DNA from 3 places in the Mesorhizobium sp. B2-6-2 genome. Region 1 is predicted to be linked to each of the others. Evidence: predicted binding sites of a transcription regulator. Region 1 holds the regulator's gene; each other region holds the start of a gene.
What was found. Region 1 encodes LexA, which represses DNA repair genes until DNA is damaged. Its sites were predicted from a motif close to TGTTCNNNNTGTGTTCNG; they were not measured.
Positions count from the first base shown of each region.

Region 1 (9,716 bases):
GGGGCGCAAGGGGCAGACCCGATGGCTGGACGTGGCCGGGGCGCGGAGGAGGGCGAGGGAACGACAGCGGGCGTCAGCGAACGCCTGATGTTTGCTCATGCCGTGCCCGCTGAGGAAGCGCCGCTTTCGCTTCCGGCGCCGCGTCCGCCAGCTGAGCTTCTGCCGCCTGGCGGCGGCACGTTACCGCCGGCATCGCCGACAGCCAATGTTGGCCGGATCCGCAGACAGCTTGGCCGCGTTTCGCTTCCTGCTCTGCGCCGAAGCGTTGCGGTCGCCGCCACCACCGAGCTCGACCGTGGCGTCGGCTTTCTGCTGGTGCCGGTGTTCCTGGCAGCCGGCGTGATCTGTTACTTCTCGCTGAGCGCCGAGCCGGACCTCTACAGGCCGCTTGCGGCGGCCGCCCTGATGGCGGTCTGCGCGGCGGTCTCGCGTTCCCGGCACAGAACGCATCTTGTCTTCATGGCGGCATTATTCTGCGCCTTGGGCTTTCTCGCGGCCAAGGTGGAGACCTGGCGGATGGCGAGCCCGATACTGGGTTCCGAAATCCAGACACGGCTGACGGGCCGCCTCGTCACCGCCGAGGCGATGGCGAATGGCCGTGTCCGGCTCACCATAGATCTCATATCCACGGAGCATCCGAAGCTGCGCTACGCGCCGGACCGCATCAGGCTGTCGGCGCGCAGGATCCCCTCCCCCTCCGGCATGTCGGCCGGGTCGATGCTGACCGGCTATGCCAAGCTGCTGCCGCCGACAGGTCCGGTTCGGCCGGACAGCTACGATTTTTCCTTCGACAGCTATTTTGCCGGCATCGGCGCCAGCGGCTTTTTCCTGGGCGATCCGAAACTTGTCGCGCCGACCCCGATTGCGCCAACGGAGGTGCCTTTCGGCGCGCGCGTGGCATCGGCCATAGAAAACGCCCGCGAGGGGATTGCCGACCACATCAGGAGCAGGATCGGCGGCTCCGAGGGCGAGATCGCGGCGGCGCTGATCGTCGGCGTGCGCGCCGGGATTCCGGAAGCCATCAACGAGTCGATGCGACGGACCGGCATCTACCACATCATTTCGATCTCCGGCCTGCACATGGCGCTGGTTGCCGGCACGATCATGGTGCTTTTGCGCGGCGCCTTCGCGCTGTTTCCCGATTTCTCGTCGCGGCGGCCGGTGAAGAAATACGCCGCCGGGATCGCGCTCATCTCGATCGCCGCCTACCTCATCATCTCCGGCATCGTGGTGGCGGCCGAGCGAAGCTTCATCATGCTGGCCGTGATGCTCGCCGCCGTGCTCTTCGACCGCGCGGCGCTGACAATGCGCAACCTGGCGATCTCGGCCATCGCCGTGATCCTGGTCTCGCCGCACGAAGTGGTCGGCCCGAGCTTCCAGATGTCCTTCGCCGCCACCGCCGCCCTGGTCGGCGCCTATGCCGGCTTTGCCGATTATCGCGCCGGCAAAACGACCGCGCCGCCGGCAAAGCGTTCGTTCGTCGGGTTCCTGTCGCGAAAACTGGCGGTTGGCGTGGGCGGCGCCGCCGTGACGTCGCTCATCGCGGGCAGCGCGACGTTGCTGTTTGCGATCTGGCATTTCCAACGCGTGTCGCCGCTCAGCCTGCTTGCCAATCTGGCGGTCATGCCGATTGTCTCGCTGATCGTCATGCCGTTCGCCGTGCTGAGCGCGCTGGCTATGCCCTTCGGCTTCGACGGTCCGTTCCTCTATGTGATGGGCAAGGGCCTGACAGCGATGATCGCCATTTCGGCATGGATTTCCGAGCGCTCGCCTGTCGATGCCGTCGGGCTGATCTCGATCCAGTCGGTGCTGCTGGCGACGGTCACGCTGGTCATCGCGACCATGGCCACCACCTGGCTGAGGCTTGCCGCCGTACCCTTCGCGCTCGCCGCGCTGCTAGCCATTCCGCACGTCCGCACACCGGATGTGCTCATTTCCGAGGACGCGCATCTGGTGGCGATGCCGATCGGCGGCGGCGAGCTTGCCGTCAATCGCGAACGCTCTAACGAGTTCACCACCGACAACTGGAAACGGGCGCTGAAATCCGAGGATGTCGTACCGCCGGAAAGGTTCGCCAAAGATACGCTGGACATTGCCGATCCCGTCGACCTGCCGCCCGGCTCGCCCTTCTACTGCAGCGGCGATCTCTGCATCGGCCGGCATCCTTCCGGCGCGATCGTCGCGCTCGCCGAGACCCGCGACGCCGCCCGGCCAGCCTGCGGTTTCGCCGACCTCATCGTCATCAACGACGCCACGGCCTATAACCCATGCCCCGATCCGCGTGTGCTCGTCGTTACCAAGCGGCAGCTGGCGCGCGACGGCAGCGCCGCCGTTTTCTTCGATCCGCAATCGGCAACCGCGCGGCCCACCGTCCGCTACGCAGTCGTAGAACCATACCGGCCCTGGCACGAGCAGCGGAAATACACGCGCGAGGCGAGGGGACTGGCGCCCTATAAGCAGCCGGAAAAACCAGCAGCCGCACCGGCCCAATAGATTGTCGTCCGGGCGAAGAAGGCCGGCCAGTTCTGCTCAGTAGCGGCGGATAAGTCCCACGAGCTTGCCCTGAACCTTGACCCGGTCCGGTCCAAAGATCCGGGTCTCATAGGCCGGATTGGCGGCCTCGAGCGCGATCGAAGCACCCTTGCGGCGGAAACGCTTAAGCGTCGCCTCCTCATCGTCGACCAGCGCCACCACGATCTCACCCGGGCTTGCCGTGTTGGCATTGCGGATGATGACGGTATCGCCGTCGAAGATCCCGGCCTCGATCATCGAGTCGCCCTTGACCTCCAACGCATAATGCTCGCCGCCCATGATCATGTCCGGCGGCACCGAGATCGAATGCGTCTGGTGCTGGATAGCGTCAATCGGTACGCCGGCGGCGATGCGGCCCATCACCGGAATGGATACGGCCGCCGCGGCCTCGTCGTCATTGCTTGGCGTCGGGGTGCGCGATGGCGCCGCCGGCTTGACCTGGCGGTTGAGATTGCCTTGGCCGCCCTGGATGACGCTCGGCGAAAACTTCTTCGCGGCATTCAGGCCAGGCGCGATCGAGTCGGGCAGGCGCAGCACTTCCAGCGCGCGCGCCCGGTTCGGCAGCCGGCGAATGAAGCCGCGTTCTTCCAGCGCCGTGATCAGCCGGTGGATGCCGGATTTGGAGGCAAGGTCGAGCGCCTCCTTCATCTCATCGAATGATGGAGGAATCCCGCTCTCCTTCAGGCGTTCATGGATGAACATCAGGAGTTCATGTTGTTTGCGCGTCAGCATCGGCGGCCCCCACGGGTTCTGAACCCAGAATCAGAAAAACAAACCCAGAACAAACACTATCTGTTCCAGTTGTGTTCCGCAACCGTTTAAAGTTTAGTGAATTTGTTAAGGCCGCCGAAACAATGTCGCATCCGGTGACGCCTTGGCCGCCCCGGTTGGGGTAGCGGCGTTGATTCCGCTCATATTTTGGAGCCTCCTTAAGCTGAAACAAGAGCCGACACCATCACGAAGCCGCGGATAGGATCCCGCCGGTTCCTGCGCAAGCGTGCCGCACCGTGAACGAAACGAACCCAAAATGCCAACCTTGGCAATGATTCCGATCCATGGTCTTCGCCGTCTATGGACCAGCTAACATAGGACCAAAGGTTCTTGCCCTGTCGCCGACGGTGGTGAGACAACCCCCTTGACCAGGTCGAAATGGAGGCGGCAGCACAATGAGGGGAATTCCTGATCTCGCCGAAGTCGAGGCGATGGATGCCGCGGATCCGCTGCGCGCCATGCGCGATCGCTTCGTCTTGCCGGAAGGCGTCATATACCTCGACGGCAATTCGCTGGGCGCAGCTTCGATCGACGTCTTCAACGAGATCGAGACTGCCGCGAGGCAGGAATGGGCGCGCGATCTCATCCGCGCCTGGAACACCGCCGGCTGGTTCGATATGCCCATCGAGCTGGGCGACCAGCTCGGGCGCCTGATCGGCGCGAAACCCGGCCAGACGGTCGTCTGCGACACGACTTCGATCAACATCTACAAGGTCCTGCATGCGGCACTTGCGATGCGGCCCGAGCGTTCGGTGATCGTTGCCGAGGCCGACAGCTTTCCGACCGACCTCTATATGGCGGAAGGGGTCGCATCGACGCTGCCCGGCACGGTGCTGCGGCTCGAAGGCGCCGATGCCCCGACGATAGAAGAGCTGATCGACGATCGCGTCGCCGTCATCCTGGTCAACCACGTCAACTACAAATCCGGCCGGCTGCGCGACATGGCGGCGCTCACCCGCAAGGCCCATGAAGCCGGGGCGTTGATCGTGTGGGACCTCTGCCACACGGCGGGTGCGCTGCCGGTGGATCTCGACGGCTCGAATGCAGATTTCGCCGTCGGCTGCACCTACAAGTATCTCAATGGTGGGCCGGGCTCGCCAGCCTTCATCTATGCCGCGAACCGCCACCACCGCGACATTCGCCAGCCGCTCAGCGGCTGGTGGGGCCATGCCCGGCCTTTCGCGTTCGAGCAGGGCTATGCCGCGGGCACGGGCATCCGGCGGTTCCTTTGCGGAACGCAGCCGGTGCTGTCGATGCGTGCGCTGAAAGGCGCGCTGGATCTCTGGAACGACGTCGACATGAGGGCCGTGCGGAGAAAAAGCGTCGCGCTGACCGACCTGTTCATCCGGCTTGTCGAGGCCAGATGCGGCGGCTTCGGTCTTGAGTTGGAGAGCCCGCGCTCAGGCGCAGAACGCGGCAGCCAGGTATCGTTCGCCCATTCAAATGGCTACCAGGTGATGCGCGCCTTGATCGAGCGCGGCGTGATCGGCGATTTCCGCGCGCCATCCACCATTCGTTTCGGCTTCACGCCGCTCTATGTCGGTTACCGAGATGTCTGGAATGCGGTCGAGGTGCTGGAGGACATCCTGCGCACTGGCATCTGGCAAGGCGCGCGCTTTGCCGTCAAAACAACCGTTACCTGACTTTGAATCGGCGATGCCGAACAAATGACCTGATCGCGGAGGCACCGTTGCTGGGACATCGTATTGTCGACTGGGATGACGCCTACGCAAATGGCGCCAATATCGCGGGCGGCGACCGCTGGCCGGCGGCGTGGGATGGGCCGGCGCGGACGTTTCGCGAACAACTACTGGCGGAGGGCAGGGCGCGGCTCGATATCGTGTATGGCGAAGCGCCGCGCAATCGCTTCGACCTATTTCTCCCGTCTGCGGCGCCAAAGGGGCTCGTTGTGTTCATCCACGGCGGCTACTGGATGGAGTCGGACAAGAGCTCCTGGTCGCACTTGGCTGGAGGCGCGATCGGCCGCGGCTTTGCCGTCGCCATGCCCTCCTACACGCTGTGCCCGCAGACCAGGATCAGCGGCATAGTCGGCGAGGTCGCTGCAGCGATTGAGAAGGCGGCCGCCATGGTCGATGGTCCGCTGATGCTGACCGGGCACTCGGCCGGCGGGCATCTCGCCAGCCGAATGGTGACCACGGCCTCACCGCTATCATCCGATGTGACGCGGCGCATACGCCAGGTGGTTTCGATTTCAGGCCTGCACGACCTTCGGCCGCTGATGTTCACAGCGCTGAACGAGACCCTGAACATCGACGAGCCGGAAGCGCGGAGCGAAAGCCCGGCATTGTTGCGGCCTCGACAGGGAGCCTGTATCACCTGCTGGGCCGGCGGCGGCGAGCGTGCGGAATTCCTGCGCCAGAGCGCGTTGCTCGCCAACGTCTGGATCGGGCTCGGCGCTGCCACACGTTCAGTGGTCGAGCCGGACCGACATCATTTCAATATTGTCGATGGTCTCGCCGACCCGGATCATCCCCTGACCCGTACGTTGGTCGACGAATAAGAGTTGCGATCGACTTCGTCGACCTATCAGGATAGACTTTGTCGACCTATCAGAATCGACTTTGTCGACGTCTGAACGATCGACTTTGTCGACGTCGGTTTAGCGCAGCATGAGCACGCTGCATTCAGCACCGGCTTCCGCGGCCGGCGCAAAGGGTTCGCGCACGATCAGGCCGTTGGCGTCGGCGAGCATCCGCAGCATCGAGGAGTCCTGAATGCCGAAAGGCGTCGCGACCAAGGTGCCGGCGTCCTCGCGCACGACGGCGCGCACATAGTCCTGCCTGAGATCGTTGGCCCGCATCGCGGTGCCAAGCCGGGCCGTTCGCATATCCTGCCGATGATCGCGGCCGCCGAGCCGGGCAAGCAGCGGCTTCAGGAAGAGTTGCGAGCAGACAATGCTTGCCACCGGATTGCCGGGCAGGCCGATGCAGCGGACATTGCCAAGCCGGCCAAACATCAGCGGTTTGCCGGGGCGCATGGCGATCTTCCAGAAATCGAGCTGCATGCCTTCGCCGGTCAGCACGCCATGGACGAGGTCGTGGTCGCCGACCGAGGCGCCGCCGAGCGTGACGATGACATCGGCGTTCGCCTCGACCGCTTTCCGGACCAGCGCGGCAATCGCCTCCCGGCGATCGGCGGCGATGCCGAGATCGAGCGCGAGCGCGCCGACCGACTGGGCGGCGGCGGCAACGCCGTAGGCATTCGACGAAATGATCTGGTCGGGGCCGAGCGTGCTGCCCGGGGGCAGCAATTCATCGCCGGTGGCGATGATCGCGACCAGCGGCCGGCGTACGACGTTCAGGGCTGGGTGGTTGGCCGAGGCCGCCAGCGAAAGGGCCGCCGCATCGAGAACGCGGCCCTTTTCGAGCAGCACGTCGCCCTGGGCGAAGTCGAGCCCGCGGCGGCGGACATTGCGTCCTTTCGCGGTCGGCTCGGTCAGCTCGATCCTGCCATTGCCGAGATCGCGGACGTTTTCCTGGATGACGACGGTGTCGGCCCCTTCAGGCAGCGGCGCCCCGGTGAAGATGCGCACGGCCTGGCCTTCCCCGACAGTTCCGGAGAAACCGCGCCCGGCAGTCGCCACGCCGATGACCTCGAGTAGCGCCGGCGCCGAAGCGACATCGGAGAAGCGCGCGGCATAGCCGTCCATCGCGGAGGCATCGAAAGGTGGCTGCGTGCGCAGCGCGACCACCGGCTCGGCCAGCACGCGGCCCGCCGCGTCAGCCAACGGAACGCGCTCGCCCGGCAGAGCCGTCACGCCGTCCAGCAGGCGTTCGAGCGCGTCGGTGACCAGAAGCAAGGCCATTATGAACCCGCCTTGTAGTCGCCTGATTTGCCGCCGGTCTTCTCGACCAGCCGAACGCCGGAAATCACCATCCCGCGGTCCGCTGCCTTGGCCATGTCGTAGATGGTGAGGCAGGCGACTGAAGCGGCGGTCAGCGCCTCCATCTCCACGCCCGTCTTGCCGGTGACGCGGGCGAGGGCGGTAACCTTGAGACCTGGCAAGGAATGGTCCGGCTCGATCTCGACGGCAACTTTCGTCAGAAGCAGCGGATGGCAGAGCGGGATCAGTTCGTGCGTCTTCTTCGCGGCCATGATGCCGGCGATACGGGCAGTCCCCAATACGTCGCCTTTCTTGGCGTCGCCGGCCAGGATCATCTCCAGCGTTTCCGGCTGCATGGAGACAAACCCTTCGGCGACTGCCGTGCGCGTCGTCTCGGCCTTGTCGCCGACGTCGACCATATTGGCTTCGCCCTTGGCACCAAGATGAGTAAGGGAGGCCATCTTCAAATGGCCTCGGCACGCGCCTTGCCGGTGAGCAGCAGTTGCGTGGCGGCGGCCACGTCGGCCTGCCGCATCAGGCTCTCGCCGACCAGGAAGGTGCCGATCTTGCTCTTCTCCAGCCGGCGGCAGTCCTGATGCGTGAAGATGCCGCTTTCGCTGACCAGCAGCCGATCCGCCGGCACCATGGCCGCCAGCCGCTCCGAAATGTCGAGGCTGGTTTCAAAGGTTCTGAGATCGCGGTTGTTGATGCCGATCAGCCGCGACGAGAGGCGGAGCGCGCGTTGCATTTCCTTTTCGTCGTGCACCTCGACCAAAGCGTCCATGCCGAGCTCGAAGGCGGTTGCTTCAAGGTCCTTGGCAAGCGCGTCGTCGACGCTCGCCATGATGATTAGGATCGCGTCGGCGCCCCAGGCGCGTGCTTCGTAGACCTGGTAGGGATCGAACAGGAAATCCTTGCGCAGAGCCGGCAGGCGCACCGCTGCCCGAGCGGCTGTCAGGAATTCGGGAGCGCCCTGGAAAGACGGGGCGTCTGTAAGCACCGAAAGGCAGGCGGCGCCACCTTGCTGGTAGGCCTGTGCCAATGACGGCGGATCGAAATCGGCGCGGATCAGGCCCCTGGAAGGGCTGGCCTTCTTGATTTCGGCGATCAAAGCGAAGCCGCCATCTCGGCGCTTGGCTTCCAGCGCGGCAAGGAAGCCGCGCGGCGGCTCGGCGTCCCCGGCCTTCGTCTTGATCTCGGCGAACGACACGGCGAGCTTCGCCGCGGCGATCTCTTCACGCTTGTAGGCTTCGATCTTGCGCAGGATATCGGACAAGGGGTCTAACCGTTCGAAATCTCGATGAGCTTGTCGAGCACCGCAAGCGCGCGGCCGCTGTCGATCGCTTGCGCCGCCGCCGCGATGCCGTCGGCCAGCGTCGTCACCTTGCCGGCCACAACCAGTCCGGCGCCGGCATTCATCAGCACCGTATCGCGATAGGCGCCGGCGGCTCCGCCAAGCATATCGCGCAATTGCTTGGCGTTGTAGGCCGCGTCGCCGCCGCGCAGCTCTTCCTTTGTGTGCCGCTTCAAGCCGACGGCTTCCGGCGTCAAGGTGAAGCTGCGAATCTCGCCGCCGGCGAGCTCCGCCACCTGTGTCTCGCCGGTGGTGGTGATCTCATCATAGCCGTCGCCATGGACAACCCAGGCGTGATCGGCGCCCAGCGCCTTGAGCGTCTCGGCCACGGGCATGATCCACTCCGGCAGGAACACGCCAACCATCTGGCGGCTGACGCCGGCGGGGTTCGACAGCGGTCCGAGCAGGTTGAAGATGGTGCGCGTGCCGAGCTCGACGCGGGTCGGCCCGACATGCTTCATCGCCGGATGATGCGCCGGCGCGAACATGAAGCCGACACCCGCCTCATGGATGCAGCGGCCGATCGTCTCCGGCGGGATGTCTATTCTGACGCCCAGCGCCGTCAGCACATCGGCGGAGCCGGTCAGCGAGGACAGGCCGCGATTGCCATGCTTGGCGACCGGCACGCCGGCCGCGGCGATGACGAAGGCCGAAGCGGTCGAGATGTTGACCGAATGCGAATTGTCGCCGCCGGTGCCGACGATGTCGATGGCGCCTAGCGGCGCCTCGACGCGCAGCATCTTGGCGCGCATCGTGGCGACCGCGCCGGAAATCTCGCCCACCGTCTCGCCGCGTACGCGCAGCGCCATCAGGAAGCCGCCGATCTGGCCGGGCGTCGCGTCGCCCGACATGATGATGTCGAACGCCTCGCGCGCTTCCTCGAAGGAAAGCGCGGTGCCCGTGGCGACCTTGGCTATGTGTGTCTTGAGAGCGCTCATCGTGTCTGTGCTTGCGAAACCGCGTTCGGATCGATGCGGACGTCATATTGCGACTGCAACTGCGCCACCAGCTGGTCGAGCAGATCGTCGGACATGCCGGCGCCGAAGGATTTCTGCGCGTCGTCCGGCACCGCGCTGCCATCGGCGCCCGCCGGCTCGAAGACCTCGGCGACCTTGAACAGGATCTGGCCGTCGCCGGTGGGCGAGGGGATTAAACCGGTACCGCCTTCGCCGACGCCGAACATGGCCGCGGCGCCTTCCTTGCCGAAATCGGCAT
Region 1 covers NZ_VFUG01000008.1:93,924-103,639, reverse strand. The annotation lists gene FJ419_RS17780 (ComEC/Rec2 family competence protein) at 22-2,493, shown strand; gene lexA (transcriptional repressor LexA) at 2,530-3,264, opposite strand; gene kynU (kynureninase) at 3,699-4,946, shown strand; gene FJ419_RS17765 (alpha/beta hydrolase) at 4,994-5,824, shown strand; gene glp (gephyrin-like molybdotransferase Glp) at 5,924-7,129, opposite strand; gene moaC (cyclic pyranopterin monophosphate synthase MoaC) at 7,129-7,608, opposite strand; gene trpC (indole-3-glycerol phosphate synthase TrpC) at 7,611-8,423, opposite strand; gene trpD (anthranilate phosphoribosyltransferase) at 8,429-9,439, opposite strand; gene FJ419_RS17740 (peptidylprolyl isomerase) at 9,436-9,716, opposite strand, start outside.

Region 2 (9,716 bases), on a different contig from region 1:
CGCATAGCCGAGCATCGTCTCGCCGGCTTCGGTGAGCGCCAGGCCGCGTCCCGCCTTGCGGAAGACCGGCGTCGCAGCCTGCTCCTCCAGCTTCTTCAGTTGCGCGCTGACCGCGGACGTCGAGCGGCCAAGCCGTTCGGCGGCCTTGGCGAAGCTTCCGAGCTCCATGCCGGTGACGAAGGTTCTGAGAACATCGAGGTCGAAGGTGACGCGGCGCATCGGAATCATCCTGATTTTCAGGATTGTTGATAAAAAACTTCCTGATTTTATGGATGAAGCTATGGCGCTACATCCTGTCCGTCAAGCCGTCAGCCGGCCGTCACGGGAATGAAGCCATGTCCGCCATCGTCACACGAAACGTCTGCCGGCCGCCCGCGGGAGACATTGCCGCCCGCCGCGCCTTCGGCCCTAACCATCGCTGGAAGGTGCTGGGCATCGGGGTCGCCGCCAATGCCGGCTTCTCCGCCACCTTCTCCGGCATTCCAGCGACCGCGGTGGCGATGCGCCAGGGCTACCACCTCGACAATGCCTCGCTGGGTTTGGTATTGGGTCTACTCGGTCTCGGCGTGGCGCTGAGCGAGCTGCCCTGGGGACTGCTCACGGACCGCTGGGGCGACCGCCGCGTGCTCCTGACCGGGCTCGGCGCGACGGCGGCATGGCTCTTCATCATGGCGATGCTCGTCGTGCCGACGAAGACAGCCATTCCCGGCGTCGTGCTGTTGTCGGCAAGCCTGCTCGTCGTCGGCCTGCTCGGCGGCAGCGTCAATGGTTCCAGCGGCCGCGCCATCATGGGCTGGTTCGGCGAGGGCGTGCGCGGCTTCGCCATGAGCATCAGGCAGACGGCGGTGCCGCTCGGCGGCGGGCTGGGCGCGCTTGTCCTGCCGTCGCTGGCGTTGAGTTTGGGATTCACGGCGGTCTTCGGCCTGCTTGCGGTCGTCTCCGCGCTCTCGGCCTGGTTTGCCTGGCGCTGGCTGCACGAGCCGCCAGTGGAAAGCGGCGCTCACGCCGCCACGGCGACACTTGGCCCAGCGCCGTTGCGCAACATCGAGGTATGGCGCATCTCGACCGCTATCGGCCTGCTCTGCTTCCCGCAAGTCGCGGTGCTGACCTTCGCCTCGGTCTTCCTGCATGACTTCGCCGGCATGGGCACCTTTGTGACCAGCGCCAGCCTCGCCGCGGTGCAGGCCGGCGCGATGGCGATGCGTGTCTGGAGCGGGCGCTTCACCGACCGCCACGGCAACCGTCGCCCGTTCCTGAAACTCTGCAGCGCGCTGAGCGCCTTAGCATTCCTGGCGCTGTGGCTGCTGGTGATCGGCGCTGCCGGCGCGCCGTCGCTGCTGCCGTTGCTTCCGCTGATGGTCGTCGTTGCCGGCATATCCGTCTCCGCCTGGCACGGCGTCGCCTATACCGAGCTTGCCACGCTTGCCGGGGCCGGCCATGTCGGCACCGCGCTCAGCCTGGCCAATAGTTTTGTGTTCATCGGCTTCTGCCTGGTGCCGATCGCCATTCCGTGGCTGCTGGTGGTCTTCGCATGGCCGGGCGTGTGGCTCGCGGCCGCCATCTGCGCGGCGCTCGCCTGGCCGATCTTCCTGCGCCCCGCCTGATTGACCCCACGCCTTACCCAGGCCAGATTCTTCGCCGGCTTGCCGCAGAAACGGCAAGCCGGCTTGCCTCAAACATGAAAAGAACACGATCGATGACGTTAACCCCGCATCAAGGTTAATGCTTCATTTTGACTCTCCGGGGTCAGTAGCGTTCTGGAGAGTTCCGTGCATCGACGCGTTTCATTGCGGCTTGCCGCCGCCGCCGTTGCGAAAAAACGTTCCTTTCTTCCTCCTTTGGTGCTTGGGTTCGGTATTTGGATCGGCTTTCCGTCGGCCGTCGCCTATCAGGATATGGCCAGCCTGATCTCCGGCCTGGAATCGTCCGACACCCGCTGGAACGCCTATATCGAGAAATCCGCCGCCGGCTCGGTGCATGCCGCCGAAATGCCGTTTGTCGATTCCGTCACCACCGGCTCGCTCTCCGGTTCCGGCGTGAATTTGCCGGGGGTGGGCACCGTCGCCTTCCGCGGCAAGGGCAGCGCCGTGGGCGTGACGCCCGATGAAGACCGCGTCATGCGCGCCGACAAGAAGGGACGTATCGTCAAGGTCTCGCCGGTCGCGCCGCCCAAGAATTTCAGCGCCGGCTCGATTTTCGAGCGCACCTCCTCGCTGCTGCGTCCCGCGATGGACAGCGGCCTGAAGCTGACCTTCGCCAAGCCCGGCATCATGGGCAAGGAAGTCCAGATTGCCCAGGCCTTCCATCTTCGCGAGGACAAGAGGCCGGATCCGGCGCTGCCGGCGGCACTTGTCGCCCTCGTCAACAACGACAAGCCGGACATTCTTGCCACGGCCTATGCCCAGTCCGCGCCCGACTACGCCAAGGCTTCGCCCTTCGAGGCGCTGCTGCAGGACGATCCGAACGATGGCCGCTTCATCCCGCCGATGGGCAAGGGCGACCATGCCTGGCTGCAGACGCCCCTGCCGGCGAGTGTCTTTTCCAAGCCCGAGCAGGCCTGCCTTGCCAAGGGCATCTATTTCGAGGCGCGCAGCGAGCCTGTCCGCGGCCAGGCGGCGGTTGCGCAGGTGATCCTCAACCGCGTCCGCAATCCGACCTATCCGAAGACGATCTGCGGCGTCGTCTATCAGAACGACAACTGGTTCAACCGCTGCCAGTTCTCCTTTGCCTGCGACGGCAGGAAGAAGACAATCACCGACCTGGCCTCCTACAAGACCGCCCAGGAGGTTGCCATGGCGGTGACCGCCGGCAAGATATTCATTCCCGAGGTCGGCTCATCGACGCATTACTACGCCAATTACGTCCATCCGGGCTGGGCGCGGGCCATGCACAAGATGACCAGGATCGGCCTGCATATCTTCTACCGCACCTATGGCGGCGGCTGGAGCTGAGCCGTTAAGGCATGTCTCCCGAGAGTGGTAAGCGGTCTCGGGAAAAGACATGCGCGAAATCAAAACTTGAAGCGCATGGAGCGAATCTGAAAGATCGCGACGCGCTTTAGGCGGCTCGAGCTGAGCCGCTTAAATACCGCCCCGGCTATCCTTCCTCCGACGCCCGGCAATGCCTCGGCGGACGCGCCTTGTCGCGCGGATTCGCGCCGTCGCCTCACGCGGGCGTGAAGGGCACGATGTCGCACCTCTATAAACCATTGATTTGACTGTTAAAAATACATCGCTCGGAAGTTCGGCCCGTGGCTTGACGGGGGCGGACCCTCTAACTATGTTGCCGGCGACTTTAGAAGCGGACGGACGGCAATCGTCTGCCCGGGCAGGGGGGTTGCGATGGCCGACAAAACCGGGCCAGACGGAACCGGAGAAACCGGCCGCGGCAGGCAGCCAGAAGCCACCATCCGCGACGACGAACTTGAGCGCCGCCGGCGCGATCTCGAAGCATCGCTTGCGACGAGGCGCACGGACCGGTCCGAGGGGAAAGACGAAGCGAAAGCTGCGACCGGTTACGGTCAGGCGCTGAAGCTGTCCAGCGAGTTCATCGCCGGAGTGGTGGTCGGTGTCGGCTTGGGCTGGATCATCGACCGTGTGGCGGGAATAGCGCCCTGGGGTCTGATCGTCGGCCTGTTGCTGGGCTTTGGCGCAGGCATACTCAACGTCCTGCGTTCGGCGGGACTGGCATCGGAATTCGGCCAGGGCGGCAAGCCGCGCGAGCCGAGAGAATGAAGTGAGGCGCCGCAGGGCGCTAAAGTGAATTAAAAAGCCGATTGTGGCTTTGACGGGGATTTAAAGTGGCTGCTGACAAGGTCGATCCGATCCACCAGTTCCAGATCCATCCGATCATCCCGCTGCATATCGGCGGCTACGACGTATCTTTCACCAACTCCTCTTTGTTCATGGTCGTGACGATCGTCCTGGCGTCCGCCTTCCTCTACATGAGCACCGCCAGCCGGGCCTTGATTCCCGGTCGCCTGCAGTCGGTGTCCGAAATGGCCTACGAATTCGTCGGCAACATGCTGCGCGATGCCGCGGGCAAGCAGGGCATGCAGTTCTTCCCGCTGGTGTTCTCGCTGTTCATGTTCGTGCTGGTCGCCAACCTGATCGGCCTGTTCCCTTATTTCTTCACCGTCACCAGCCACATCATCGTCACCTTCACGCTGGCGATCCTGGTCATCGGCACGGTCCTCGTCTACGGCTTCGCCAAGCACGGCTTCGGCTTCCTCAAGCTGTTCGTGCCGCATGGCGTGCCGGGCTACCTTCTGCCGCTGGTGGTGGCGATCGAAATCATCTCCTTCGTCTCGCGGCCCGTCAGCCTCTCGGTTCGTCTTTTCGCCAACATGCTCGCCGGCCACATCACGCTGAAAGTGTTCTCGGGCTTCGTCGTCAGCCTGAGCGCGTTTGGCGCCGTCGGTATCGCCGGCTCGGTGCTGCCGCTTGCCATGGCGGTCGCGCTCTCCGCGCTAGAGCTGCTGGTGGCTTTCCTCCAGGCCTATGTGTTCGCGGTGCTGACCTGCATGTATCTGAACGACGCGCTGCACCCGAGCCACTGATTTTCACCGGCGCCCCGGCGCCAGCTTACCCAACGTACCAACTGCAACGAACAGAGAAACCACAGGAGTTTTGAAATGGACGCAACTGCAGCAGCTGCTATCGGCGCTGGTATCGCCTGCATCGGCATGGGCGGCGCGGGCATCGGCCTCGGCAACATCTTCGGCAGCTATCTCTCGGGTGCGCTCCGCAACCCGTCGGCTGCCGACGGCCAGTTCGGCCGCCTGATCTTCGGCTTCGCCGTGACCGAAGCTCTGGGCATCTTCTCGCTCCTGATCGCTCTGCTCCTGGTCTTCAAGTAAGAGCCGGAGCTGACGAAAGGGGCCGCATGGTGCGGCCCGTTCTAGGGACAGGGGAATGAGATGTTCGTGACATCTGCCTATGCGCAAGAAGCAGCGCCGGCCGCGGCCGAGGGCGATACGCATGCCGGCACTGCCGTGCCTGCCGCGGAGCATGAAGCGTTCCCGCCGTTCGATGCCAAGACCTTCCCGTCGCAGATCCTGTGGCTGGTCATCACCTTCGGGCTCTTCTACCTGTTCCTGAAGCGGGTTGTGATGCCGCGTCTTGGCGGCATCATCAATGTCCGCAACGACCGCATCACCCAGGACCTCGATCATGCCGCAAGGCTGAAGGGCGAGGCGGACGCCGCGGTTGCTGCCTATGAGCAGGAACTGGCGGAAGCCAAGGTCAACGCCAACAAGATCGGCCAGCAGGCGAACGACGCCGCCAAGGCGCAAGCCGAGGGCACGCGCAAGAAGCTCGAGGCCGAGCTTGAGAAGAAGCTTGGCGAGGCCGAGGCGAGTATCGCCTCGATCAAGGCCAAGGCGATGAAGGAAGTCGGCACCATCGCCGAGGACACGACCTCGGCCATCGTCGAGGCGCTTGTCGGCGGCAAGACCGACAAGGCCGAGATCGCGGCCGCGGTCAAATCCGCGAGCCAGTGAGGAGCGGGATCATGGACGCCACATCACTCGCCACGCTCTGGGCCACCATCGCCCTGATCATCTTCCTCGGCGCCGTCATCTATCTGAGGGTGCCGGGCATGCTTGCCAAGTCGCTCGACGCCCGCGCGGCCAAGATCAGCAGCGAGCTCGAGGAGGCACGGCGCCTGCGCGAGGAGGCCCAGCAGCTGCTGCGCCAGTATCAGCAGAAGCGTAAGGAAGCCGAGAAGGAGGCCGCCGACATCGTCGCTGCCGCCAAACGCGAGGCTGACTTGCTTGCCTCCGAGGCGGCCAAGAAGACCGAGGACTATGTCGCCCGGCGCACCGCGCTTGCCGAGCAGAAGATCAGCCAGGCCGAGCGCGAGGCGGTCAGCGAAGTGCGCGCCACCGCCGTCGACATCGCTGTAGAGGCCGCCCGCGCGCTGCTTGCCGCCAAGGTCGACGTCAAGGCCGGCGCGGATCTGTTCAAGTCGGCGCTGGATGACGTCAAGGCCAAGCTGAACTGAGCTGATTGCAGTTACGAATGAGAAAGCCGCTGGGCAAACCCGGCGGCTTTTTTGCTTGATAGGGGAAGCGGGACGCCGAAGCCGCCAATCTCCCCCCTCGTGGGGGAGATGCCCGGCAGGGCAGAGGGGGGGCGCGAAGGATCGCGGCGTCCCATTCTGTGCGATGGGTCGAGTGCAAACTGTGCGAGAAGTTCGGGCAACTGGCTGAAAGGCTGGCGGGACAGCGCCCCCCTCTGTCCTGCCGGACATCTCCCCCACAAGGGGGGAGATCAGCTATCACTCCAGCCCGGCGAGGCTCTCTTCCTCTTCTGCTATCTCAGCCCCACCCAACCGGAACGGCGCGAACGACGCCCGGTGGAGCCGTGCCACCGGCCCATGCGCCTCGATCGCGGTGCGGTGCCGGACCGTCGCGTAACCCATATGCACTTCGAAGCCGTAATGCTCGTGATGTCCGCCGCAGCCGCACATCATGCGGTCGCGCATCACCTTGGCGACGATCGAGGCGGCGGCGATCGACTGCGAGCGCTGGTCGCCCTTGATGAGCGCGCGGCCTTCGCAGGCGAGACCTGGCGGTATGTCGCGGCCGTCGGCCAGGGCGAGCTTCGGCCGCAAGGATAGGCCGGCGGCAGCACGGCGCATCGCTTCCAGGCTGGCTTTCAGGATATTGCTGTTGTCGATGCCTTCGGCGCTGATCGAAGCCATCGAGATGCTGAGCGCCGAGCCAAGAATCTTGAGAAACAGCGCCTCGCGTTGCAAATGGGTGAGGCGCTTGGAATCGTCGAGGCCTTCGGGAATATTGGCGGGGTTGAGCACCACCGCGGCGGCCACCACCGGACCGGCGAGCGGACCGCGACCGGCCTCGTCCATGCCGGCGACCGGCCACAGCCCATCGGCTATCGCTTTCGTCTCGATCGAGAAGTCGGGCTTCTCGACCATTTCAAAGAGAAGCGGAGAATCGGAACGCGCGCGAGCCATGGTGCGGCGAGGTTCGCATCGGCTCCGATTCTCCGCAAGTCCTTCCGGGTCGGATGGGGCGTCGGACCGGGAAGGCACCGTCTCACGGCCGGGGGACAATGGCCGGACGGAATTTTCGAAACAAATGGCAATTCCAGACGGAAAATCGCTTTGCCTGGAAGTGCTTAGCGCCGGCCGTCATGGCCGGTGCTGGCGCTGGATCAGGATGACATTGGTTGCATCGTCATCCTGATCCAACCTTTTGTTGGAGTATGATCTTCTCCGAAAACCGGTTCCCACTTTTCGGGGTCATGGTCAAAGCAGCATCAGCTGCTCGCCGGCACTGGCGCCTGCGACGAATTGGTCGGTGCGAAGCTGCCGCCGCTCGACATTGAGGCCGAGCCGCTTGGCGGCGATCTCGAAGCGCCGGCCGATCTGCCAGGCATAGGGACCGGCGCCCTTCATGCGCTTGCCCCATTCGGAATCGTAATCCTTGCCGTCGCGCATCGAGCGGATAAGCGACATCACATGCCGGTAGCGGTCGGGATAATGGCGCAACAGCCAGTCCTTGAAGATCGGCGCCACTTCGAGCGGCAGGCGCAGGATGACATAGCCGGCCTCCCGTGCGCCGGCGGCTCTAGCCGAATCGAGGATGCGCTCCATCTCCGGATCGGTAAGCCCAGGAATAATCGGCGCCACCATCACCGACGCCGGGATGCCGGCATCCGAAAGTTGGCGGATCGCCTCCAGCCGCTTCGTCGGCGTCGAGGCGCGAGGCTCCATCGTTCTCGCCAGCATGCGGTCGAGCGTCGTCACCGACAGCGCCACCTTGGCAAGGCCGCGCTCGGCCATGCGCGACAGGATGTCGATGTCGCGCGTCACCAGCGCCGACTTGGTGACGATGCCGACCGGATGGCCGCGCGCTTCCAGCACTTCCAGGATCTCGCGCATGATGCGGTATTGCTTCTCGATCGGCTGGTAGGGATCGGTGTTGGTGCCGATGGCGATCGTGCGCGGCTGGTAGCCCGGTTTCGACAATTCCCTGTCCAGCATGCGCGCGGCATCCGGCTTGGCGAACAGCTTCGATTCGAAATCGAGCCCCGGCGACAGTCCCATGAAGGCATGCGTCGGCCTGGCGAAGCAGTAGACGCAGCCATGCTCGCAGCCGCGATAGGGATTGATCGAACGGTCGAAGGAAATGTCGGGCGACTCGTTGCGGGTGATGATGGTGCGCGGCTTCTCGACCTGCACTTCCGTCTTGAACGGCGGCAGGTCCTCCAGCGAGTTCCAGCCGTCGTCGAACACATGCCGGCTGATCGGCTCGAACCGGCCGGACGGGTTGATGCCGGCCGAGCGGCCGCGATTGCGGTCGGGCCGCACGCGCATGCCGCTCTGCTCGATCATGGCATTCGCCATCTCGGCTCGGCCTGCTCCGAAAGCGGCAATGTCGGCGCGCACGATCTGTTCCATTTTCGCCCTCTCCCAAGGACTGTCGGCAGGCTGTCGAATCGCTCTGTTCATGAAACTATTCCTATTTCGCCGAAGAGAACAAAGCAAGAACTTTTTCGCCTAAAGCGCACAACTGGCGCACCGCCGCACTTTCCGCTATTCGGCTAAAATGCTCAGCGTCCTTATCGAAACCCGCAACGACGAAGAGGGGCTTGCCCGTACGCTCGCCTCGCTGGTCGGCGGCGCGGTCGAAGGCGTCGTGCGCGACGTGATCGTCTGCGATCAAGGCTCGACCGATCAGACGCATCGGGTGGCCGAGCATGCCGGCTGCCATTATGCGACCGGCGGGATCGCCTTGGCTATCGGCCAGGCCAAGGGCGACTGGCTGCTCCTGCTCGAGCCGGGCGCGCGGCTCGCCGAGGGCTGGATCGACGAAGTCGTGGCGCACACGGCGAAACAGACCATGCCGGCGCGCTTTTCACGCGCCCGCGCCAACCGTGCGCCTTTCCTGGCCAGGGTGTTCTCGAGCAATCGTGCGCTGGCCGAGGGGCTTGTCATCAGCAAGCGTCAGGCCTCGGCTCTGGCAAAGAGCGCGCGCAGCGCCGAAGCCCTGGCGCGCGGCCTGGCGACCAGAAGGCTGAACGCCGAAATCTGGATCGCGCCGCCGAAATGATGCCCCGCCGTGCCGGCCGGGCCCCTTAACTGAGCTTTACGAAGTTGGCTTGCCGCCGCGCCTGAGATGCTCGTCCAGCCGCGGCATGATCTCGACGAAATTGCAGGGCATGTGCCGGTAGTCGAGCTGCGCCTTGATGATGCCGTCCCAGGCGTCCTTGCAGGCGCCGGGCGAGCCCGGCAGCACGAAGACGAAGGTGGCGTTGACAACGCCGCCGGTCGCCCGGCTCTGGATCGTCGACGTGCCGATCTTGTCGTAGGAGATGCGGTGGAAGACTTCCGAAAAGCCGTCCATGCGCTTTTCGAAGATCGGCTCCAGCGCCTCCGGCGTCACGTCGCGGCCGGTGAAGCCGGTGCCGCCGGTGGTGATGACGACATCGATGTTTTCGTCCTTCGACCAGCCGAGCACCTTGTCGCGGATCTTTTCGCGGTCGTCGGTGACGATATCGCGCGCGGCAAGGCTGTGGCCGGCTTCCGCGATGCGATCCGCTAGCGTCTGTCCGGATTTGTCGTCGGCAAGGCTGCGCGTGTCGGAGACGGTCAGCACCGCGATGCGCACCGGAATGAAGGGCCGGCTTTCGTCAAGCTTCGCCATCGCCCACCTCCATGCTGCGCGTCGCGGCAACGAACCAGTCGGG
Region 2 covers NZ_VFUG01000006.1:70,293-80,008, forward strand. The annotation lists gene FJ419_RS14760 (LysR substrate-binding domain-containing protein) at 1-219, opposite strand, end outside; gene FJ419_RS14765 (MFS transporter) at 336-1,604, shown strand; gene FJ419_RS14770 (cell wall hydrolase) at 1,770-2,951, shown strand; gene FJ419_RS14775 (AtpZ/AtpI family protein) at 3,342-3,734, shown strand; gene FJ419_RS14780 (F0F1 ATP synthase subunit A) at 3,800-4,558, shown strand; gene FJ419_RS14785 (F0F1 ATP synthase subunit C) at 4,634-4,858, shown strand; gene FJ419_RS14790 (F0F1 ATP synthase subunit B) at 4,919-5,500, shown strand; gene FJ419_RS14795 (F0F1 ATP synthase subunit B) at 5,512-6,003, shown strand; gene FJ419_RS14800 (ribonuclease HII) at 6,280-6,978, opposite strand; gene FJ419_RS14805 (PA0069 family radical SAM protein) at 7,273-8,427, opposite strand; gene FJ419_RS14810 (glycosyltransferase) at 8,576-9,079, shown strand; gene moaB (molybdenum cofactor biosynthesis protein B) at 9,116-9,673, opposite strand; gene FJ419_RS14820 (4-(cytidine 5'-diphospho)-2-C-methyl-D-erythritol kinase) at 9,660-9,716, opposite strand, start outside.
Region 2: FJ419_RS14805 (PA0069 family radical SAM protein) is a predicted target of LexA. The motif match lies at 8,502-8,519, and genes of this name have one in related genera.

Region 3 (9,716 bases), on a different contig from region 1:
CGGCCCCGAAGGTTTCCTTCAGCCGCCGGAACAGTTTCAGCGTGAACTGCGACAGGCGGATGTTTTCAGGGATCGAGAATTGCTGGCGGATCGAGGCGCAGGACAAGGTCGTCGCCGCATGCGAGAATTGCGGATCGCGCTCGATCAGCGCGATGGAACCGGTAAAGCCCTCCTCGCGCAAATAGTAGGCGACCGAGGACCCGACGATGGCTCCGCCGATGATGACGATGTCGTAGCGCACGCTTTCGGCTCTCCAGTTCTAGGGCATGATCCTGCGACGCAGGCACCGGTTTTTTCGGACAGGATCACGCTTGAATTCAAACGACCGGCAAATCGATCTCGAAGCGCGTGCCGCGCTCGGAGTCAACCAGCCTGATCGTGCCATCATGCGCTTTCAGGAGGGCCAGCACGATGCCGAGCCCCATGCCGGTGCCGCCGGACTCGCGCCGCGTTGTGAAGAAGGGCTCGAAGATCCTGGCGCGGTTGGCGGCCGAGATCCCGTCGCCGTCGTCGCCGATCTGGACCGACGCGCGCTCGCCGGCGGCTGAAGCATGGATCGCCACCTGTCGGGCGCCATGCCTTGCCGAATTGTCGATGAGATTGGCGAGCACGATGCCGAGATTCTCGGCCGAGATGCCGAGCCTGATATCGCCGCCGCCATCAAGCCGCGCTTCCAGCCTTGTGTCGACCGGCAAGGATGCCAACGCAGCATGAAGCGTCGTGCTTTCGCCGCTCGGTTCCAGATTTTCAGCGCGCGCCAGGTCAAGCAGCCGGCGCACCAGGAGATTGAGCCGCCCGGCGTCGGTGACGATGTTGTTGGAGAAACGCTTGCGCTCGGCCTCGTCCATCGCGCCGCCGGAATCCCTCAGCAGCTCCGCCGCGCCCTGGATCGCCGTCAGCGGCGATTTCAGCTCATGCGAGACATGGGTGGCGAAGGTCTGGATGCTGTCGGAGCGCGCCTGCAGTTTTTGCGCCATGTCGAGGAACGCCGCCGACAGCGCCGCCATCTCGCGCGTGCCGTGATGGGCGAGCGGCCTGATCGCCTCGCGGTCGCCGGCGGCGATGCGCTTCGTCCGCTCGATCAGCGCGTAGATCGGCCGGCTGACGGTGCGGATGAACACCAGCGCGATCAACAGCGTGCCGCCGAGGATGGCGATCGCCGCCAACGTCACCTTGCCGCGCTCGCCATAGAGGTGCTTGACGATGTTGTTCGGCGTTCGCGACAGATAGACGACGCCCGCGACCCGGCCGTCGAGCTCGACCGGCAGGGCGACGAAGACGCGCACCCTGGTGCCGCGGCTCACCGAGTAGAGCGGCGGCGGCGGCTGGTCGGGAATGCGCAGCCTGAGCGCGCTGGCATAGGCGCCTGAAAGCGCTGTCCGCACCTCTTCGATCTCGCCGAGCGACCGGCCGACCTCGTCGCCGCCGGCGATCACCACGCCGCGCGGGTCGAGCAGCCGGAAGCCGGCAAGCGTCGTTTTCTGCGTCTCGTCGAGGATGCCGTCGAGCCGCGCGCCTATTGCCGCGAAGGCCGGATCGGCGGTGGCGGGAAGCGCCGCCGGGCGCGTCGGCATGACATCGTCGGAGGCAAGGTCGAGGCGCGGCTCGATCGGATCATAGGGATAGCTGTTGTCCCTTGCCGGATCGGCCGAGATCGGCGACCCCAGCTTTTCCTGGGGAATGCCGGCAGCGCGCACCTCCCGGGCATAGACGGCGGCGGCGACCGCGCCTTGCGCGATGAGCTCGCCCTCGGTCTGGCGGATCAGCTGGTTCTCGTAGAGCCGGAAGAAGAACAGCCCGACCAGCGGCAGCGCCATCACCAGGATGAGAATGACGACAACGACGGTGGCAAGCCTGGGCCGCCACTTCTCCTTGCTCAACCACCGCATCGGCCGAGCCGGAAGCCGACGCCGTGCACCGTGGCGATCGCATCGAGACAGCCGACCGCCGCGAGCTTGGCCCGCACGTTGCGGATATGGCTGTCGACCGTGCGCTCCGAGACATGGATGTTCGAGGCATAGGCATTGGCCATCACCGCGTCGCGGCCAAGCACATGCTGCGGGCGGGCGAGGAAGCCCTTCAGGATCGCGAACTCGATCGCCGTCAAGGTGAGCGGCTTGCCTTCGAAGCTGGCTTCATGGCTTGACGGGACGAGCATGAGCTTGCCATGCGTGAATTGACGGTCGTCGGCTTCTTCTTCGACCGGCGCCGGACGCGCGCGCCGCAGGATGACGTTGACGCGGGCGACCAGCTCGCGCGGGCTGAACGGTTTCGTCACATAATCGTCGCCGCCCATCTCCAGCCCGAGCACCCGGTCGATCTCCTCGTCGCGCGCGGACAAAAACAGCACCGGTACATCGGACTTTTGCCGCAGCCTGCGGCAGACCTCCAGACCGTCCATCTCCGGCATGCCGATATCGAGCACGATGAGGTCGGGCGCGCGGCGCTCGACCGCTTGCAGCGCGGCGGCGCCGTCGGCGACGGCGGCCGTCTTCATGCCGGCCTTTTCCAGCGCGAAGCAGATGATCTCGCGGATATGCGGGTCGTCGTCGGCGACGAGAATGTTGTGCGGCATGAAATCAGCGGCCCGGCGCGTAAGGTGACGGCAGGATTAGAGCAATTCCAGGCAAAAGTGCGAAATTGTTTTCGGTCCGGAGCTGCATCGGGACAAGGAGATGAATCGACAAAGGCTTCGGGGCATTTGCGCATGCCTGGGCAGAGCCCATGGCAAGTTGACAAAGAGCGTCATCGCCGGGCCGTCCTCGGAATGTCCGCTCCCACCATGTGGAGCGACCTCGGAGCGAAAAGCAGGATGCCTGCCTCATGGCATGGCCTTTGCGGCTCGACGAGCCACCAGCCTTCATTGCGGAGCCGGCGCGGCAGCGACCAGCGGGATTTATGAGGTGTTCGCATGGCGGCCTTCTCGCCGACTGGCGCGGTAACGGCGCGGCGGAATCCCGGAGCTTTTCAGCAAGGGTTTGCAGATTTGGTGCAGGGGCAATCGCCAGATATTGGCGCTGCCCCTCACCTGCCTGCCGGCATCCTCTCCCCGTATAGTGACGGGGAGAGGGAAGCTCCCGCCGCCGATTTGCCCAATCGTCAACGTTGCAAGAAGAGCGGCGAGGCTGCGGCCAGCCCCTTCTCCCCGTCACTATACGGGGAGAAGTGCCCGGCAGGGCGATGAGGGGCAGCGCCGGCATTTCGGCAGATAGCCTGCGTACTTGCTTCGCTTGAACTCACCCGGCAAAGATCGGCCATGGCTCAAGAACCCTACCGCCCGCGCCGTTCGGTGCTTTACATTCCCGCCTCGAACGACAAGGCGCTCGCCAAAATCGGCTCCCTGGCCTGCGACGCCGTCATCATCGATCTTGAGGATGCCGTCCTGCCCGCCGGCAAAAAAGCGGCGCGCGACAAGGTCGCAGGCATTCTCGCCGGGCACGAGAAAAGCTGCGAGATGGTGGTGCGCATCAATCCTTTGGCCAGCGAATGGGGCGCCCACGACCTGCTGGCAGTGGCCAAGGCCGAGCCCGACGGCATTCTTCTGCCCAAGGTCGCCACGCCGCGCGACATCCTCGAGGCCGGCGACCTGCTCGACGACAATTTCGCGCCGGACAGCGTGAAACTATGGGCGATGGTCGAGACGCCCAAGGCGCTGCTCAACATCGGCGCCATCGCCGAACTCGGCCGCGATCCGGCCTCGAGGCTGGCTTGTTTCGTGACCGGAACGAACGACCTGATGAAGGCGACCGGCATCCTGGCGACGTCCGACCGGCGCTATCTGATGCCGTGGCTGATGCAGCTGGTGCTCGCGGCACGGGCCGGCGGCCTCGACGTCATCGACGGCGTCGCCAATGATTTTCGCGATCTCGACGCTTTTGCCGGCGAATGCGCCGACGGGGCGGCTATGGGCTTTGACGGCAAGTCGCTGATCCATCCCGCCCAGATCGAGCCGGCGAACCGCGCCTTTTCGCCGTCGCCCGAGAGGCTGGCTGCGGCCCGTGCGATCAAGGATGCGTTCGCGCGGCCCGAGAATGCCGGCAAGGGGGTGATTGCGATGGACGGCCGCATGGTCGAACGGCTGCATCTGGCGGAAGCCGAGAAACTTCTGGCGAAGGCCGCGATCATCGGCGCATGATGCGCCGGTATTCAAGATAGGCTTGATAAATGAAACTCTACCGCTTTCTGTCCGGTCCGGACGATTCAACCTTCTGCCACAAGGTGACGGCGGCCCTGAACAAGGGCTGGCACCTGTTCGGCTCGCCGACCTATGCCTTTGACAAGAAAACCAAGTCGATGCGTTGCGGCCAGGCCGTGGTGAAGGATGTCGAAGGCCAGGACTACGGCCCGGACACCAAGCTCAGCGACTGGTAGGAAAAGCGCCCCTCACCCAGCCTCCGCTTCGCTCGGCTGACCTCTCCCCGAGGGGAGAGGAGACTTTCGGCGCCGGCGCCAATCTCTTCTCCCCGGCGGGGAGAAGGTGGCCGCGAAGCGGTCGGATGAGGGGGAGTCGCTGCGAAGAACGATGCGGATGACGAGGTGCGCCCTCACCCCGCCGCCGCCTGCTCCGCCGCCTCCTCGATCCGCTCCATATCGTCGTCCGACAGGCCGAAATGGTGGCCGATCTCATGGATCAGCACATGGGTGACGATGTCGCCCATCGTTTCTTCATTCTCGGCCCAGTAGTCGAGGATGGCGCGGCGGTAGAGCGTGATGCGGTTCGGACCTTCGCCGGTCTGCGGGTTCCAGCGCTCGGCGATGCCGCGCCCCTCGAACAGGCCGAGCAGGTCGAAGGGCGTCTCCAGCGACAGATCGTCCATGATCTCGTCGGTCGGGAACTCGGCGATCTGGATGATGATCTCGCCGGTGAGCTTGCGGAACTCGTCCGGCAGATGGGCATAGGCCTCCAGCGCCAGAAGCTCCATCTCGTCCATCGACGGCGAGAGCTGGTCGTGCCAGGTGCGGGTCTTGTAGATGCGGGCCATGGAATGTCCTTTAATCCCGGCATATAGGCTTTCACGCCGATTGAGGCAAATGGACCGGCTGGGGTGTTCGCTTTCAGGTAAAAGACGAAGGAATAAATTCCTTGTGACTCTGCTTGACTCTTCCGGGCGCCTCTGGAATCTATAGGAACATAACAGGAACAATTGCTGCTGGAAGTGAACGTCATGGCGATGAGCGCCGTGGCGCGGGACACTGTTTTTGCCCTGCGCCGCCAGATCGCGAAGATCGAGGGAACGCTGCCCGAGCGCCTGCAGGCGCCTTCGGGGTGCGCGCCCGGAGCAATTCCAGGAAAAGTGCGAAGCAGTTTTCCGTCCGGAATTGCGCAAAACCAGACATCCAACGATGCCGCCGGGCCGGACATGACGATTGTCCGGCGCGGCCTTGCCGTGGCTTCGGCGGACGCCTTCCTCCACACCGGCATCGATCGGCTTGACGCCGCGCTTGGCGGCGGCCTGCCCAAGGCGGCGCTCAGCGAAATCCATGGCCTGGAGACCCGCGATGCCGGCGCCGTTGCCGGCTTCGCGCTGTCGCTCGTAAGCCTGGTCCTCAGAGAGAAGCAAGGTCTGCCGATCCTCTGGGTCGGCACGGCGGAAATCTTCCACGAGGCCGGCATGCCCTACGCCAGGGGCCTTCATGCCCTGTTCGGCATCGAGCCGGGGCAATTGCTGTTTTCCGAGGCGCCGAAGCTGCTCGACGCGCTGTGGATCGCGGAGGAAGCGGCCCGTATGACGGCCTTTGCCGCGGTCATCCTCGAGATCCGCGGCAGTCCGCGGCTTCTCGACCTCACCGCCACGCGCCGGCTGCATGCGCGGGCCCGGAGCGCCGGCCGCCCGCTGCTTTTGCTGCGCCAGGCCGGCGAGGCCGATCCCACCGCCGCTCCGGTGCGCCTCATCGTTTCGGCGGCGCCCGCGGCAAGCCGCGCGACCCTCGCCGGGCCGCTCGCCGGCTCGATCGGCCGCCCCGCCTTCAAAGTCGATATCGGCAAGAGCCGCACGGCCCTGCCTGGACAATTCACACTGGAGTGGAACCCCGATGAGCACGCTTTTGCAGAAAGAACAGAGAATTCTGTCGCTGTGGTTCCCGCATCTGGCCGCGGAGCGGATCCTGCGCCAGCGTCTGGGGCGGTCCTGGCGTTCCCGGCCCTCGCATCGCCTGCCGTCGCCTCAGCCGCCTCTGGTGATCAGCCATCGCGACAACAACACCCAGCGCATCGCAGCCCTCGACGAGCGGGCTGAGGCGCTCAGATTGAAGCGCGGCATGGGCATCGCCGATGCGCGCGCCATGCATCCCTCGATCGATGTGGTCGAGGCAGACCCGGAAGCCGACCGCCGCCTGCTCGAAGGCCTTGCCGACTGGTGCGACCGCTACACGCCGCTGGTGGCGATCGACGGCGAGGACGGGCTGTTCCTCGACGTCACCGGCTGCACGCATCTGTTCGGCGGCGAGCGTGCCATGCAGGACGAGATCCTCGCCCGCTTCTTCCAGCAGGGCTTCGATGTCCGCGCCGGGCTGGCCTCGACGCCGGGCGCCGCCTGGGCGGCGGCGCGCTTCCATGGCAATCGCATCGTGGCCGGCGGCGAGGAAGAGGCGCTGCTTTCGCCGCTGCCCTTGTCGGCGCTGCGCATCGCGCCGGAGACCCGCGCCAGCCTGGAAAGCGTGGGCCTGCGCACCGCCGGCGCGGTGATGGCAGCCCCCCGCGCACCGCTCGCCCGCCGCTTCGGCGCTACCTTGCTTCTGCGCCTCGACCAGGCGCTCGGCCGCCTCGACGAGGCCGTGTCGCCGCGCCTCCCCGTCGCGCCGCTCTCGGTCGAGCGCCATCTTGCCGAGCCGGTCGTGCTCACCGACGACATCGAGCGGCTGGTGAGCCGGCTGGCGATCGCCTTGAAGACCGACCTCGAACGCCGCGGCGAGGGCGCAAGGACGCTGGCGCTGCTTCTCTTCCGCGTCGACGGCGCCGTCAGCCGCATCGCCGTCGGCACCTCGCGCCCGATGCGCGAGCCGCGGCTGATCCAAAGACTGTTCCATGAGCGGCTCACCGCGCTGGAGCAGAGCATCGACGCCGGCTTCGGCTTCGACCTCGTGCGGCTGTCCGTGCTGTCGGTCGCGGCCTTCGACTTGGCTCAGGGCGACCTCACCGGCGAGACGGACGACGATGACGCCGACATCGCGCTCTTTGCCGACCGCGTCCGCGCCCGTCTCGGCGAGGCCGCCGTACTGAAGCCGGTGATCGTCGAAAGCCATCTGCCGGAGCGCGCCGTCAAGACCGTGCCTTTCGCCGAAGCGCCGCAAAGACGCGCCCCGGCGGCCGGACGGACGGCGCCGCCCCGAACAGCGCCACCGATGACCGTCTACCCGCCGGAGCGGCCGGTGCGCCTGTTCCGCTCGCCCGAGCCAATCGAGGTGCCGGCGACCGAGATCCCGGAGGGACCGCCGATGAATTTCCGCTGGCGGCGCGCGCTCTACCGTGTCGCCCGCGCCGAAGGGCCGGAGCGCATCGCCGCCGAATGGTGGCGCCAGCTGCCCGGCGAGGAAGAGGCGCCGACCCGCGACTATTACCGCATCGAGGACAGCGAGGGGCGCCGCTACTGGCTCTACCGCCAGGGCCTCTACAGCAGCGCGCCGCAGGCCGCGCCGCCGCGCTGGTTCATGCATGGGGTGTTCGCATGAATGCGCTGACCGTCATCCCCTATGCCGAGTTCGGCATAAGCTCGAATTTCTCCTTCCTGCGCGGCGCTTCGAAACCCGAGGAGCTGGTGGTGACGGCGAAGTTCTACGGTTTTGCCTCGATCGGCCTTGCCGACCGCAACACGGTCGCCGGCGTCGTGCGCGCCTGGCAACAGGCCAGGGTGGAAAAGCTCGCCTACCATCCCGGCTGCCGCCTGGTGTTTGGCGACGGCACGCCGGACATCCTCGCCTATCCCCGCGACCGCCAGGGCTGGGGGCATCTCTGCCGCATGCTCACGCAAGCCAATCTGCGCGACGAGAACGAGAAAGGCGCGACGCTGCTCCAGCTGAGCGACCTGCTCGAATGGGGCGATCGGATGTCGCTGGCGATCCTGCCCGATCTGTCGGCAGGCGCGGAAGACAACCTGGCATTCATTAGCCGGTTTAAGGATCGCTTCGGCGCGGCGCTCCGGCTGGCCGTGGCGCCGGATTATGCCGGCAACGACCGTTTCCGCATCGAGCAGGCTTCCGCGATGGCCGAGCATGCCCGCGTCCCGCTGATGGCGACCAACGACGTGCTCTACCATGCCGCCGATCGCCGTCCGCTGCAGGACGTGCTGACCGCGATCCGCCTCAACACGCCGGTTTCCGAGGTCGGGCTGGAGCTGATGGCCAATGCCGAGCGCCACCTGAAACCGCCGCTGGAAATGGCGCGGCTTTTTCGCCGCCACCCGCAGGCGCTGGCCGAGACGCTGCGCTTCGCCGACGAGCTCACCTTCTCGCTCAGCGACCTCGAATACAATTATCCGGACGAGCCGACCGAATCCGGGCTTGGACCGCAGGCCGAGCTCGAACGGTTGGCGCGGGAAGGCGCGGCCGTTCGCTATCCGGCCGGCGTTCCCGAGGATGTGCTGAAACGCATCGACAGCGAGCTCGTCTTGATCGAGCGCCTGAACTATGCCCGCTATTTCCTCACCGTCCATGACATCGTCAAATTCGCCCGCAACCAGGGCATCCTTTGCCAGGGCCGCGGTTCGGCCGCCAATTCGATCATCTGCTTCTGCATCGGCATCACCGAGGTCGGACCCGAGCGGATCGACACTCTGTTCGAACGCTTCATCTCGGAGGAACGCAACGAGCCGCCCGACATCGACGTCGACTTCGAGCATGAGCGGCGCGAAGAGGTCATTCAGTATATCTATACGAAATACAGCGCCAAGCGCACCGCTTTGGCCGCCGCCGTCATCAGCTATCGCGGCCGCTCGGCCCTGCGCGAGGTGGCCAAGGCCATGGGCCTGTCGGAGGATGTCCGCAGCGCGCTGTCCAGCACCATCTGGGGCTGGTCGACCTCCGAGCTCGGCGAAAGGGAAGCCAATGCCGGCGGCCTCGACCGCACCGATCCGCTGTCGCGGCAGGTGCTGGAACGCGCCAACGAGATCATGGGCTTTCCCCGTCATCTTTCCCAGCATGTCGGCGGCTTCGTCATCACCCGCGACCGGCTCGACGAGGTCGTGCCCATCGTCAAGACGGCGATGGAGGAGCGCAAGATGGTCGAGTGGGACAAGGACGATCTCGACGCGGTGAAGATCCTCAAGGTGGACGTGCTGGCGCTCGGCATGCTGACCTGCCTGAAGCGCGCCTTCACCTTGCTCACCGATCATTATCCGCGGGCGCGGGATCCGTTTGGACAGCCTTATGTGCTCGCGACCCTTCCCGAAGAGGACAGGCGCGTTTACGCCATGATCCAAAGAGCCGATACGCTCGGCGTCTTCCAGATCGAGTCGCGTGCGCAGATGTCGATGCTGCCGCGCCTCAAGCCGGCAAATTTCTATGACCTCGTCATCGAGGTGGCGATCGTGCGCCCCGGCCCGATCCAGGGCGACATGGTGCATCCCTATCTGCGCCGGCGGCAGGGCAAGGAGAAGGCCGAATACCCCAAGCCTGAGTTGGAGGAGATTCTCGGCAAGACCCTTGGAGTGCCTTTGTTCCAGGAGCAGGCGATGAAGATCGCCATCGTCGCCGGCGGCTTCAAGCCGGGTGAGGCAGACGAG
Region 3 covers NZ_VFUG01000023.1:49,134-58,849, forward strand. The annotation lists gene FJ419_RS27655 (FAD-binding oxidoreductase) at 1-241, opposite strand, end outside; gene FJ419_RS27660 (HAMP domain-containing sensor histidine kinase) at 318-1,889, opposite strand; gene FJ419_RS27665 (response regulator transcription factor) at 1,877-2,575, opposite strand; gene FJ419_RS27675 (CoA ester lyase) at 3,257-4,135, shown strand; gene FJ419_RS27680 (DUF1737 domain-containing protein) at 4,165-4,371, shown strand; gene FJ419_RS27685 (metallopeptidase family protein) at 4,545-4,982, opposite strand; gene FJ419_RS31330 (hypothetical protein) at 5,166-6,236, shown strand; gene FJ419_RS27695 (DUF6504 family protein) at 6,178-7,668, shown strand; gene FJ419_RS27700 (error-prone DNA polymerase) at 7,665-9,716, shown strand, end outside.
Region 3: FJ419_RS27685 (metallopeptidase family protein) is a predicted target of LexA. The motif match lies at 5,126-5,143, and genes of this name have one in related genera.